Regions from separate parts of the Micromonospora sp. NPDC051300 genome, predicted to be linked through region 1. Evidence: riboswitches for the same ligand, from Rfam matches in the RefSeq annotation. Region 1 holds a riboswitch; each other region holds the start of a gene.

Region 1 (4,248 bases):
GATGACGGACACCGACGCCCGCCGGCCCCATCCCTTCTACCAGGACGCCGACGGCGTCAACCGGCCACCAGGTCCGCGCAAGCACCCGGACTACGCCCGCTTCGCCGCCGGCTCCGGCGTGGTCCCGATCGTGCGGCGGGTGAACGGGGAGTCGGTCCCCGCGCTGCTGGTCTGCCGCTACGCCGACGTCCGGGAGGTGCTGCGCCGCCAGGACGTGTTCTCCCGGGCGGCCGCCGCGCACGCCGACGAGGTCGACGTGGCGGGCACCATGCTCGGCATGGACGGCGACCGGCACGCCCGGGTGCGCGGCACGGTGAAGGACGCGTTCACCCGGCCGGCGGTCGACGCGCTGCGCGCCGCCGTACGGGCCGCGGCCGAGGCGAGGTTGGCGTCGATGGTGGCCGCCGGCGCCCCGGCGGACCTGGTCCGGGACTTCGCGGTGCCGTTCGCGCTGGACGTGATCTGCGACCTGCTCGGCCTGCCCGCCGAGGACCGGATGCGGTTCCGGCGGTGGGGGGACATGTTCCTCGGCGCCGGCGACCTGAGCCGCGAGGACGCCGCCCGCTCGGCCGAGGAGATGGGCGGCTACCTGTGGGGCCAGTTGGAGCAGCGCCGCGACCGGCCCGGTGACGACCTGCTCGGCCGGATCGCCACCGCGGCCGCCGACCAGCCGGCGGACGTCCAGATCAAGCTGCCCATCTCGCTCGTGGTGGGCGGGTGGGAGACCACGGCCAGCTCGATCGCCACGTTCGTCCACGTGCTCCAGACCGAGCCGTACGGGCCGGACGGGACCGCCTGGTCCTTTCTGGTGGCGCGCCCCGACCGGCTGGACGCCGCGGTCGCCGAGCTGGAACGGCTGCACTCGACCGCCAACGGCGACGAGATGCCGCGCCGGGTGATGGCGGACGTGACGCTGCCCAGCGGCGCCCGGCTGGCCGAGAGCGACATCGTCGTCCCGTCGCACGACGCGGCGAACCGCGACCCGGACGTGTTTCCCGACCCGGAACGGATGGACTTCGACAGGCCGCCCACCCCGCACCTGTCCTTCGGCCACGGCCCGCACTACTGCATCGGGGCGCACCTGGGGGCGCTGGAGGTCCGTACCGCGCTCGGTCTGCTGCTGCGGGAGCTGCCGGGCCTGCGCCTCGCGGTGCCGCCGGACGAGGTCGGATGGAAGGCGGGGCACGCCATCCTCGGCCCGACGGGCCTGCCGGTCACCTGGTGACCGGGGTCAGGCGGGGCCCCCACCCCCGCCGGAGGCGTCGACCGGGGGCCCCTCCTTCACCTCGCGGTCGAGGTGCAGGCGCAGCAGCAGCCAACCCAGCGAGACCGCGCCGATGAACAGGTAGGCGGCCTGCGTGCCGACCGTGTCCCAGCAGGTGTGCAGCGCGACCGCCGCGGCGAAGGTCAACAGGAACGCGGCCAGCCGGCGGCCACCGGGCGCGGCGGCGAGGGCGAACAACGCGCCGGCGGTCAGCCCGGTCCAGGACAGGTGTGCCGCGGGCGCGGTGAGCCCCCGGACGAGGAGCGTCTGCTCGACCGCCCCCAGGTTGCCCTGCGACCCGACCAGCGCGGTGAACGCGTAGCCCATCGTCTCCAACGCGGCGAAGCCGGCTCCGGACGCCACCCCGATCACCAGCCCCTCGCCCGGTGTCCGGTGCCGGCGCCACAGCAGCAGGATGCCGACCGGCACGATCAGCTTCGCGGTCTCCTCGATCAGGCCGACGAGGAGCATCGGCAGCGCGCCGAGCCTCCGCAGCGTGTCGAACTCCAGCCAGCCGGCGGCGACCACGCCGATCACGCCGCCGAGGAACGCGGCGAGGCCGACGATCGCGCCCGGCACCCGCCACCGGCCCGACCGGCCCTCGGCGAAGGTCAGGAACGTGGCCGGCGCGACGGCGGCGCCGAGCACGATCAGCGCGGGCACGAAGTTGATGTTCCGGGTGCCGATCAGGGTCTCCAGCACCAGCAGGAACAGGCCGACGCCGACCAGCAGGACCACGACCCACGCCCAGCGGCGCCCCGGATTCGCCATGCCGCCGAGTATCGTCGCCGTGGCTCGCTGGCGCCATTCCTGCGCTGAGACGAAGCCGACACGCCGGACCCGACATCTGGTGTTGCCCACCCGCCAGCACCGCCATATATGGTGTCACCGCAGCTGGTTCGGCCGCGCCTCACGGGTGCGGCCGAGGCAAGAGGGAACCCGGTGGAAGTCCGGGACTGCCCCGCAGCGGTGAGTGGGAACGACCGCCGTCATCAGCACTGGGCCACCGGCCTGGGAAGCGACGGCCAGTAGGCGACCGAACCCGGTCCGGCCCGCGAGTCCGAAGACCTGCCAGCGCGCCGTGCGCTGCCGCGCGCGGCGGTCGAAGGTCGCGCGGGACGACCGACGCCAGCAGCCGGGCCGGCCGTGCGTGCCGTGCCCGTTGGCGTTCTCCCGCCGTCCGAGGCCATCGGAGTGACAGCGAGGAGAGGTCATGACGGTCGTGCGGGACAGCCCCCCGGAGCAGCGCCGGCTGGCGATGCGGGTCCGCAAGCGGGACGGCGACACCGAACCGGTCGACGTCAACCGGATCGTCCGGGCGGTCGAGCGGTGGGTCGCCGACCTGGACGAGGTGGACCCGCTACGGGTCGCCACCCGGACGATCAGCGGGCTCTACGACGGGGCGACCACGTCGGAGCTGGACCGGTTGTCGATCCAGACCGCGGCGGAGCTCATCGGCGAGGAGCCGCAGTACTCGAAGCTGGCCGCCCGCCTGCTCGCCGCGTACGTGGACGAGGAGGTCCGCGGGCAGCAGGTGGCGAGCTTCAGCCAGTCGATCGGGTACGCCCACGGGCTGGGACTTGTCGGCGACGACACCGCCGCGTTCGTGGCCCGGCACGCCGGCGAGCTGGACGACGCCGTGGACCCGGCTGGCGACCTGCGGTTCGAGTACTTCGGACTGCGCACGGTGGCGGACCGCTACCTGCTGCGGCACCCGGAGTCGCGGCTGGTGGTGGAGACGCCGCAGTACTGGCTGCTGCGGGTGGCCTGCGGGTTGTCGCACACGCCGGGCGAGGCGGTCGACTTCTACCGGCTGATGTCGCGGCTGGCCTACCTGCCCAGCTCCCCCACGCTGTTCAACTCCGGCACCCGGCACACCCAGATGTCGTCGTGCTTCCTGGTGGACTCCCCGCGCGACGAGCTGGACTCCATCTACGAGCGCTACCACCAGGTGGCGAAGCTGTCGAAGTTCTCCGGCGGCATCGGCATCTCCTGGTCGCGGGTGCGCGGGCGGGGCGCGCTGATCCGGGGCACCAACGGGCGCTCGAACGGCATCGTGCCGTTCCTCAAGACGCTCGACGCCGGGGTGGCCGCGGTCAACCAGGGCGGCCGGCGCAAGGGCGCGGCCTGCGTCTACCTGGAGCCCTGGCACCCGGACGTGGAGGAGTTCCTCGAACTGCGGGACAACACCGGCGAGGAGTCCCGGCGTACCCACAACCTGAACCTGGCCAACTGGATCCCGGACGAGTTCATGCGCCGGGTCGAGGCCGACGCCGACTGGTCGCTGATCGACCCGTCGGACGCGCCGGAACTGCCCGACCTGTACGGCGAGGCGTTCGACGCCGCATACCGGGCGGCGGAGAAGAACGCGGTGCGCACGGTGAAGGCCCGCGACCTGTACGGGCGGATGATGCGCACGCTCGCGCAGACCGGCAACGGCTGGATGACGTTCAAGGACGCCGCGAACCGGCTGTCCAACCAGACCGGCGAGCCGGGCAACGTCATCCACCTGTCCAACCTGTGCACCGAGATCCTGGAGGTCAACGACAACGCCGAGACGGCGGTGTGCAACCTCGGCTCGGTCAACCTCGGCGCGCACGTCACCGCCGCCGGCGTCGACTGGGAGACGCTGCGGGCCACGGTGCGGACCGCTGTGGTGTTCCTCGACCGGGTGATCGACATCAACTACTACCCGGCCGCGCAGGCGGCGGCGTCGAACCCGCGCTGGCGGCCGGTCGGGCTGGGGCTGATGGGCCTGCAGGACGCGTTCTTCACGCTGCGTCTGCCGTTCGACTCGGCGGCGGCGCGGGAGCTGTCCACCCGGGTGCAGGAGGAGATCCTGCTGACCGCGCTGGAGACGTCCGCCGCGCTGGCCGAACGGTTCGGCCCGCATCCGGCGTACCTTCAAACCCGGGCCGCGAAGGGTGACCTGCACCCGGACCTGTGGGGGGCGGAGCCCACGCAGCGCGAGCGGTGGGCCGCGC
Region 2 (4,248 bases), on a different contig from region 1:
CGGGGTGGACCTGGTCGCCCGGCTGCGGTCGCTCCAGGCGCCCACCGGGCGGTTCTCCGACCGGTCGGCCTACGGCGACTACAGCAACGCCTTCAGCCAGTCATTCGCCCTGCTCGCCCTGGATCGCACCCCGCGGGGCGCACCGCCGGTAGCGGCTGCCTGGCTGGCCGGCACCCGGTGTCCCGACGGGGGCTACCCGGTGCTGCCCGCCCAACCGACGTGCCACTCCGATGTGGACGCCACCGCCCTGGTCGTACAGGCGCTTCAGGCCACCGGCCGCAGGGGTGACGCCGCCGCCGGGCTGCGCTGGCTGGTCTCCGTGCAGCGACCCGACGGTGGGTTCGCCAACGCCGACGGCGTGCCGAACGCCAACAGCACCGGCCTCGCCGCGCAGGCGCTGCACAGCGCGGGCCGGCCGCTGGCCTGGGCCCGGGCCCACCGGTTCCTGGCCGGGCTCCAGGTCGGCTGCGCGTCGGCGCCGGCCCGGCGGGGCGCGGTCGACTTCGACGGCGGCGCGTTCGACCCGGACACCGCCGCCCGCGCCACCGCCCAGGCTGTCCTCGGTTTCACCGGCACCGGCTACGCCGACCTGTCGGCCGCCGGCGCCGCCCCCGGCGCACCCGTCCTCGCCTGCCCGTAAGCGGCCTACCGTCCGACCACCTCCAGGAGGATCCGTGTCTCTTCGTCCATCCACCATCCGGGCCCGGCTCGCCGGTCTGCTGACCGCCGTGCTGGCCGCCGTCGCCCTGACCGCCGTCGAGCCCGCGCCGCAGGCCGCGCACGCCGCGGCCTGCACCGGCACCTCAGGCGTCACCGTCGTCGTCGACTACGCCGCCCTCGGCGGCGGCATCCAGGTGGGCTGTGCTCCCGGCGACCCGGCCACCGGGCTCGCCGCCCTGCAGGGCGCCGGGTTCACGGTCACCGGCACGAAGCGCTGGGGTCTGGCGTTCGTCTGCCGGATCAACGGCAAGCCGACCGCCGCGGCGGACCCGTGCGTCAACACCCCACCGGCCACCGCCTACTGGTCCTACTGGCACGCGCCGCACGGCGGCCCCTGGTCCTACAGCTCCTCCGGCGCGTCCAGCTACAACCCCGCACCGGGCAGCGTCGAGGGCTGGTCGTTCGGCGCCGGCGCCGCGCCCGGCATCACCGCCCCCTGATCACCCGGGCCAGGGCGGTGACCGGCGTCGCAGCGGATGCCGGCCACCGCCCTGGCGCCGGACTGTGCCCGGGCGGTACGGTGACCGCACCCGGCGTACGCCGGGCACACAACTGCATACGTCCCGTGTGGGGGAAAGCCGGTAGGAGCCGGCGCTGACCCGCAACCGTGAGCGAGAGCCTTCTCGCGAGCCGGAATGCCTCGCCTGGGACGAGCGGCTTCTTCTGTCGAGGTCTACAGGGTGAAGTCCGGACCGCCGAGGTCCGATTCCACCCCGCTCACCGCAGCTCGCGGAGCGGGGTGTCGTTTGTCTCGGGTGCTTTCCGGAGTTCTCACCGACCGCTCCGCGAAAGGCACCCCCATGCCCCTGCCCCCATCCCGGCGACTCAGCACCGGTCTCGCCGCCGCCACCGCGGCGACCCTGACCGCACTCACCGCACCCATGACCGTGCTGGCCGCCCCCGCCACGGTCGACGCCGCTGCCGCGCGGGACGCCGCGACCTGGCTGGGTGGCGAGTTCACCGACGGGGTCCTGCCCGGACCGTTCGGCGGCCCGGACTGGGGCCTGACCATCGACGGGCTCGTCGCGTTGTCCGCCACCGGCGTGGACACCCTGACCCGGCAGGCCGCCACAGCGCAGGTCGCGGCGCACGTGCGTGCCTACAACAGCTACGACGACTACGGCATCGAGGGCTTCACCGACGGCGGCGCCACCGCGAAGCTGCTCTACGCCGCCTCCGCCGCCGGCGCCGACCCCACCCACTTCGGCGGGTACGACCTGCGCGCCGAAACCCTGTCGCTGATCTCCGGAGCGGACACCGGCAACCAGCAGGGTCGGGTCACCAGCCGGGTCACCACCGACAGCGGCCCGGACGCCAGCAACACCTTCGACCAGTCCTTCGCCGTGCTGGGCCTGGCCCGCGGCGGTGCCGTCCCGCAGGACACCGTCGACTTCCTCATCCGGCAGCAGTGCGCGTCGGGCGGCTTCCGGCTCTACCCGGACACCGCGGACGGCCCGTCACCGTCCTGCGACGAGCAACCCGGCGCCGTCCTCGACGTCGACTCCACCGCGATGGCCGTGCAGGCGCTGCTGAGCGCCGCCGACGACGGCGCGGACAGGGCGGCCGGCGCGGCGCGCAAGGGAGCCGACTGGCTGGTCGCCCAGCAGCACACCGACGGCTCCTTCGGCGGTTCCGGGCCGACCACCGGTGCGAACTCCAACAGCACCGGCCTGGCCGGGCAGGCCCTCGCCGCCGCCGGACTCGACACCGAGGCCGCCCGCGCCGCCGCCGCGCTGACCGCGCTGCAGCTCACCGGCGCGAACGGCGGCAAGGCAGCCGCCGACGCGGGCGCCATCGCCTACAACGCCGACGGTTTCACGACCGCCGTGTCGGCCGGCATCTCCGACACCGACCGGGACCAGTGGCGCCGGGCCACCGCCCAGGCGCTGCTCGGGCTCGCGCAGGTGCCGCTGGGCCGCATCGGCGTCGACCTGCCACCGTCATCGCCGGGACCCACCCCGTCCGGCACGGCCTCGCCCACCATCTCCCCCACCGGATCACCGAATCCGACCATCAGCGCCACCGCCACCCCGACCGCCACCGTCGACCCGAGCCCCGACGACACCGTGAGCCCTCCGGGGGCGACCCCGTCGGCCACCAAACCGAGTACGCCGCCGGCGGCGACCGCCGCGCCGAGTGCGACACCTCCCGCGCCGGGGCTTGCCGGGCTGCCGACCACCGGCCCGGCGATAGCCGGCTACGTGCTGGTCGCGGTCCTGATGCTCGGTGGCGGGGTGCTGCTCCTGCTGCTCGGCCGCAGGCGGGCGACGTGACGGCCCGGTACGCGCGGGCCGTGATGGTCCTCGCCCTGGCCGTGGCGGGCACCCTGACCGCGCCGGCCGCCCCTGCGGCAGCCGCCGGCACGGCCGGCTACTGCCCGGACGCCTCCGGGGTCACCGTCGTGGTGGACTTCCACCAGCTCGGCGGCGGCACGGTGATCCGCTGCGCCCGCGGTGACCAGGGCACCGGCCTCGCGGCGTTGAAGAACGCCGGCTTCCCGATCACCGGCACCCTGCGCTGGGGGGAAGGGTTCATCTGCCGCATCGACGGCAAACCCTCGGCAGCCACGGAGAAGTGCGTCGACACACCACCGGCCAGCGCCTACTGGTCGTACTGGCACGCCTCGAACGGAGGGAGCTGGACCTACAGCGACAAGGGCGTGGCCAACCGCAAACCACCGGCCGGCAGTTTCGAAGGTTGGTCGTTCTCGCTCAACCGCAACGCCAACGACGCGCCCCGGCCGGGCGCCACCCCGAAGCGACCCGCCCCACCGGCTCCGCCCCCACCGTCTCCACCGAAGACGGGCGGCGGCGGGCCGCCAGCACCTCCACCAGCCACCGGCGGTGGGGGAACGGTCGAGCCGCCGGCGCAGGTCGACGGCCCACCGCCGTCCTCGGGCAGTCGGCCTGGCGCGGCCGGACCGACCATCAGCGCCAACGGGCTCCCCACCCCCACGGGTACGGCCACCGGCGCCCTGTCGCCGACGCCGAGCCAGGTCAACGGCACCCCGACCGGTGATGCCACCGGCGCGCCATCGACGGACACCGTCAGCCCGGAGTTGACCGACGTCGCCGCTCCCCGCAGCGGCGCAGGTCCACCGATCGGCACGATCGCCGGGATCCTGCTGCTCGTTGTGCTGGCCGGTGGCGGGCTGATCGCCGCGCGGCGACGGCGTACCGCCGATCCGGATGCCTGACCGGTCCGTCGCCGGCGGGAACCGCCCGGATCCCCCTGCCGGGACCGGCCGGCGGCGGTCGGGGTGGGCCCCAGGGCGGCTGCCGCGCGGGCTGCACCCGGGCGCGTGGTGGCTGTGGTCGCTCGGCCTGGCCACCGCGGCCAGCCACACCACCAACCCGCTGCCGCTGGGTCTGCTCGTCGCGGTCGCCGCGCTGGTGGTCGCCCGGCGGCGCGGCGACGCCCCGTGGGCCCTGGCGTTCCGGATGTACCTGTGGCTGGCCGCGATCATCGTGGGCATGCGGGTGGTCTTCCGGATCGTGTTCGGCGGCGGGCAGGGCGACCACGTGCTGG
Region 3 (4,248 bases), on a different contig from region 1:
AGGCCGTAGTGCGGGGCGGTGTCGAAGTAGCGGATGCCAGCACGCCACGCGGCGTCGACCGCGCCGCGGGCCTCCTCGTCGGTGACGCCGCCGTTGAGGTTGCCGATGCCGGACGCGCCGAAGCCGACCGACGTGACCCGGACCGTCGAGCCGCCCAACCGGGTGATCTCCACTGGCGCTCCTCAGGTCGCGACCGCTCGTTCACCACCCCTGGAACATCCGATGTCTGTCAGGGTAACCGTGGCACGAGGACGATTCCGAGCCGAAGAGCGGGCCGGCGGTCCGACCTGGACCGCCCCGCCGCCGTGGACACCACCCGCCCGCGGCTAGCCCAGGGCGAGGCGGATGCCGAGGGCCACGAACGCGACCGCGCAGAGCCGGTTGATCCGCCGCGACCACCGCCGGTCCGCCAGCCTGCCGGCGAGCCGGCCGGCGCCCACGCCGAGAGTGATGTCCACGGCGAGCTGCACGGCGACGAACAGGGCGCCGAGCAGGACGAGCTGCGCCGTCGCGTCGCCGGCCCCCGGATCGACGAACTGCGGCAGGAACGCCACGCTGAACAGGATCATCTTGGGGTTGAGCAGGTTCGTCACCAGACCGCGCAGGAAGGCCCGGCCGGGCGACGCGCCACGGTCCGGACCGGTGACGGCGACCGGATCGCGGTGGCGCGCGGCCCGGACCCCCAACCCGATCAGGTACGCGGCCCCGGCCCACCGGATCGCGGTGAACAACGTCGGCGACGCGCTGATCACGGTGGCCAGTCCCCCGACCACCGCCGCCACGTGCACGGCCTCCCCCGCGGCGACGCCCAGCGCGGCGACGACGCCGGACCGGGTGCCGTAGCGGGTGGCGTTGGCCAGCACGAACATCATGTCCGGACCGGGGGTGACCATGAGGACGACGATCGCGGCGAGATAGCCGGCGAGGGTCGCCACGGACAGTCCGAGCATCGCTCAGCCCTCCCCGGCGCCGTCGAGCAGCGCCCGCCGCAGCGACAGCCGGTGCTCCCGCCGGATCCGCGCCTCCCGGTAGCGCCGCCGGTCCCCGTCGGTCTCCGGCAGCAGCGGCGGTACCGGGCGGGGATCGCCGCGATCGTCCACGGCCACCATCACCAGATGCGCCGTCGCCACGTCGACCGGCGGCACCGCCCGGTCCCAGCGGTCCGCGCGGACCTTCACCGCCACCTCCATGGAGCTGCGGCCGGCCCAGGTGATCCGGGCGTCGACGTGGACCGCGTCGCCCACCCGGACCGCACGCAGGAACGCGGTCTCGTCGATGGCGGCGGTGACCGCCGGGCCGTCGGAGTGGCGCGCGGCGACCACCCCGGCGACCGAGTCGATCAGGTTGAGGATCCGGCCGCCGTGCACCGTACCCATCAGGTTGGTGTGGTGCTGGTCCATGATCTGCGACAGGGTCAGGCGCGACGCCGACGGTGGTCGGCCGGCGAGCGTGATGGTGTCGGGCACTGTGCGGGTCCGTCCTCGATGCGGCGGACCGCCGACCGGAGGGCACGCGTCGAGGGCACGCCGACGGATCGCGTACGACGTGTCACCCGCCCGGACCCACCCGCGAGGTCGACGGCAGCGCGCACCGGTGGTGCGCGCGACGCGGGCAGGTCTTCGGACTCGCGGGCCGGACCGGGTTCGGTCGCCTACTGGCCGTCGCTTCCCAGACCGTTACGGGCCCAGTGCTGATGACGGCGGTCGTTCCCACTCACCGCTGCGGGGCAGTCCCGGACTTCCACCGGGTTCCCTCTTACGACACCCGGCCGTCGCCGACCGGGTGAACCAGCGCTGCGGCCATCGTAGTCAGTGCTCGGGGCGCGGGTGGCGGGCCGGGTGGGTGACGGCGGTCTCGTCGGTGACCGGGCCGCCGGAGCGGGTCAGGCGGTCGGCCTCTCGTCCTCGGGGGTCACCAGGACCATCCGGCGACGTCGGGCGGCGAGGAACAGGACCGCACCGGCCGCCAGCGCCGTGACCCCGATTCCGCCGATCAGCCCGGCCTGCGGACCGGTGACCGGCAACCCGCCGTCACCGCCACCGGCGCCGCCGTTGCCGGTACCGCTGTCGCCGCCATGGCCACCATCGCCGCTATCGCCGTCGCCGCCGCCGGCCTTCGCGGCCAGCACCACGGCGAAGCCGTCCCGGTTGTCGCCGGGGTCCACGTCGGGCGCCGGTGCGGCCACCGCGTTCGCGGGCAGCCGGGTGCGCACGGGCGTGGAGCGCTCGTTCGTCGGCCGCTCGGCGAGGCCCTCCACCCGCACGGTCCCGCCGCCCACCGTCGCCGGCGCGGTGGCCGACGCCGGGGTCGTCACCAGGTTGAACAGCTCGACCGCCGAGTAGACCGTGTCGTTCGGGTCGGTGTCCTCGACGGCCGGCACGAGGGTGAGGTCCGGATAGGAGCAGACCGCCGAGCGCCCGGCGTCGCCGAGCACACACTGGCTCGGCGGGCTGGTGAAGGCCACGCCCCGGGGCAGGCGCAGCGTGACCCGCACCCCGCTGACCGCCGTGCGGCCCTGGTTGGCGACGGTGTGCCACACCGCGCCCGTCTCACCGGGGTTCAGCGTCCCGGTGGGCTCGGGCCTGCCGCCGGCGCCGACGCGCACGGACTGCTTCACGTCGCGGGCGACCACCGAGAGGTCGGCGCCGCGGTTGTCGACAAGCGTCAGCGGGAAGGATCTGGTGTTGTCGGCCGGATTCGCGTCCTTGTCCGACCCGAGGGTGACCGACACCTCGAATGTGCCCTGGTAGGGCCCGGCGGCCCCGAAGACGGCCGCGTCGATGGGAACGTCGGCGGTCTCGCCCGGCCCGGGGATCAGCTCCGGCACCAGTTGGCAGTAGAACCCCCCGAAGTCGCCGTCGCACTCCCCCACACCGCCGCCGGCATGCCAGATCAGGGCGACCGGCAGGGGGTCGGGGCCCTCCGCCGGCTGACGGACCCGGACGACGACCTCGCGCGGGGTCGCGTCCCCCCGGTTGCTGACCTTGAGCTGGACGACCTTCCGCTCGACGCCCAGCGGGATCGTCGTTCCGGAGGCGTCGACCGTGAGGTCCGGGCCCCGCTTCGCCGCCGCGGCGGGAACGGCGGGAACGGCCACGCCGGCGACGAGGACCAGCGCGGCGGCGACAGTTCGCGACAGCCGACGACGAACGCTCATGACAGCACCCTTCGGGACACGCGGACGGTGTGGACGAGAACACTATCGGCAATCGGCCCACGTCGGTGTCCCGCTGCCGCACGACGAGCTCGCCCGTCCTGCGGAGTGACCGCCGGCGGCTCGGGTACACCATTGTTCGGCAGAGCTGTCGGCGGTGACGACGACTGCACCGATCGGAGGCGGGCGGGTGTCCGAGGCGGACCGGGGCAGGGTGACCGGTGGGGCGCGACCGCGTACGGCTTCGGGGATCGATCCCGAGGTGTGCGCGCGGTGGCGGCTGACGCCCGGGCCGGTGCTCGCGGACCGGTCGAGCGGCACCTGGGAAGCCACCCGGGACGGCGCCGCGACGATCGTGAAGTACTTCGACGACGCGACCTGTCCCGACTGGCGCTACCTGCTGCGAGTCATGGCCGCGGTGCGGGAGTCGGGCTGGCCCACCCCGGAACCGGTCGAGGAGCCGCTGATCGACGCGCACGGCGCGTGGGTGCTGTTCCGCCGGCTACCCGGACGATCCGCTCTGCCCGCCGGGCCGGACCGGTCCGCCGAGCGGCGCGCCCGTGGGCGGTTGCTGGCGGAGTTCCACGCGACCGCGGCGGCCACCGGCATCGACGATCAGCGCGGCGGCTTCTCCGCGCCCGCCGAGGTCGTCGCCGACCCCGAGTTGGCACGCCTGCTGCGGCGCCACGAGATGGCGAACCCGGATCAGGGGGCGTGCTGCGGCGCTGCCGCGAAGCGGCGGCGACGTGGTTCGCCGAGCATCCTGACCCGGATGTGCCGCGCAGCGTCATCCACGGTGACTTCACGCCGTGGAAGCTGCTGTTCGCCGGCGGGCGGCTGACCGGCCTGCTCGACTTCGAGGCCACCCACCACACGTTCCAGGTGGCCGACTTCGCGCTGCCGTGGCGCGGACACCAGGACGACGTGCTGCGCGGGTACGACGAGGTGCGGGCCCTGTCGGAGCTCGAGTGGCACCTCGTGCAGCCGACCTACTGGGCGTGGCTGCTCCTCGGCGTCAAGGACGCGCTGGCCGCACACGACCGCGCCGGCCCCGGTGGGCACGAACCGCCGAACCTGCGGTGGCAGGTCGCCCA

The links. A riboswitch is a leader RNA that binds a small molecule or an ion and turns the genes downstream of it on or off. The one in region 1 is predicted to bind cobalamin.
Region 2: it holds a riboswitch for cobalamin, as region 1 does, so the genes downstream of both, ACIA5A_RS30370 (prenyltransferase/squalene oxidase repeat-containing protein) here and ACIA5A_RS07010 (ribonucleoside-diphosphate reductase subunit alpha) in region 1, are expected to answer to the same signal.
Region 3: it holds a riboswitch for cobalamin, as region 1 does, so the genes downstream of both, ACIA5A_RS19395 (acyl-CoA thioesterase) here and ACIA5A_RS07010 (ribonucleoside-diphosphate reductase subunit alpha) in region 1, are expected to answer to the same signal.

What each region holds. Positions count from the first base shown of each region.
Region 1 covers NZ_JBITEP010000004.1:123,485-127,732, reverse strand. The annotation lists gene ACIA5A_RS07020 (cytochrome P450) at 2-1,225, shown strand; gene ACIA5A_RS07015 (PrsW family intramembrane metalloprotease) at 1,232-2,035, opposite strand; cobalamin riboswitch at 2,143-2,355, shown strand; gene ACIA5A_RS07010 (ribonucleoside-diphosphate reductase subunit alpha) at 2,478-4,248, shown strand, end outside.
Region 2 covers NZ_JBITEP010000055.1:7,493-11,740, forward strand. The annotation lists gene ACIA5A_RS30360 (peptidase) at 1-640, shown strand, start outside; gene ACIA5A_RS30365 (hypothetical protein) at 675-1,160, shown strand; cobalamin riboswitch at 1,246-1,383, shown strand; gene ACIA5A_RS30370 (prenyltransferase/squalene oxidase repeat-containing protein) at 1,527-2,993, shown strand; gene ACIA5A_RS30375 (hypothetical protein) at 2,990-3,916, shown strand; gene ACIA5A_RS30380 (CbiQ family ECF transporter T component) at 3,909-4,248, shown strand, end outside.
Region 3 covers NZ_JBITEP010000017.1:11,539-15,786, forward strand. The annotation lists gene ACIA5A_RS19385 (aldo/keto reductase) at 1-173, opposite strand, end outside; gene ACIA5A_RS19390 (LysE family translocator) at 327-950, opposite strand; gene ACIA5A_RS19395 (acyl-CoA thioesterase) at 954-1,466, opposite strand; cobalamin riboswitch at 1,593-1,807, opposite strand; gene ACIA5A_RS19400 (hypothetical protein) at 1,883-3,157, opposite strand; gene ACIA5A_RS19405 (phosphotransferase) at 3,638-4,248, shown strand, end outside.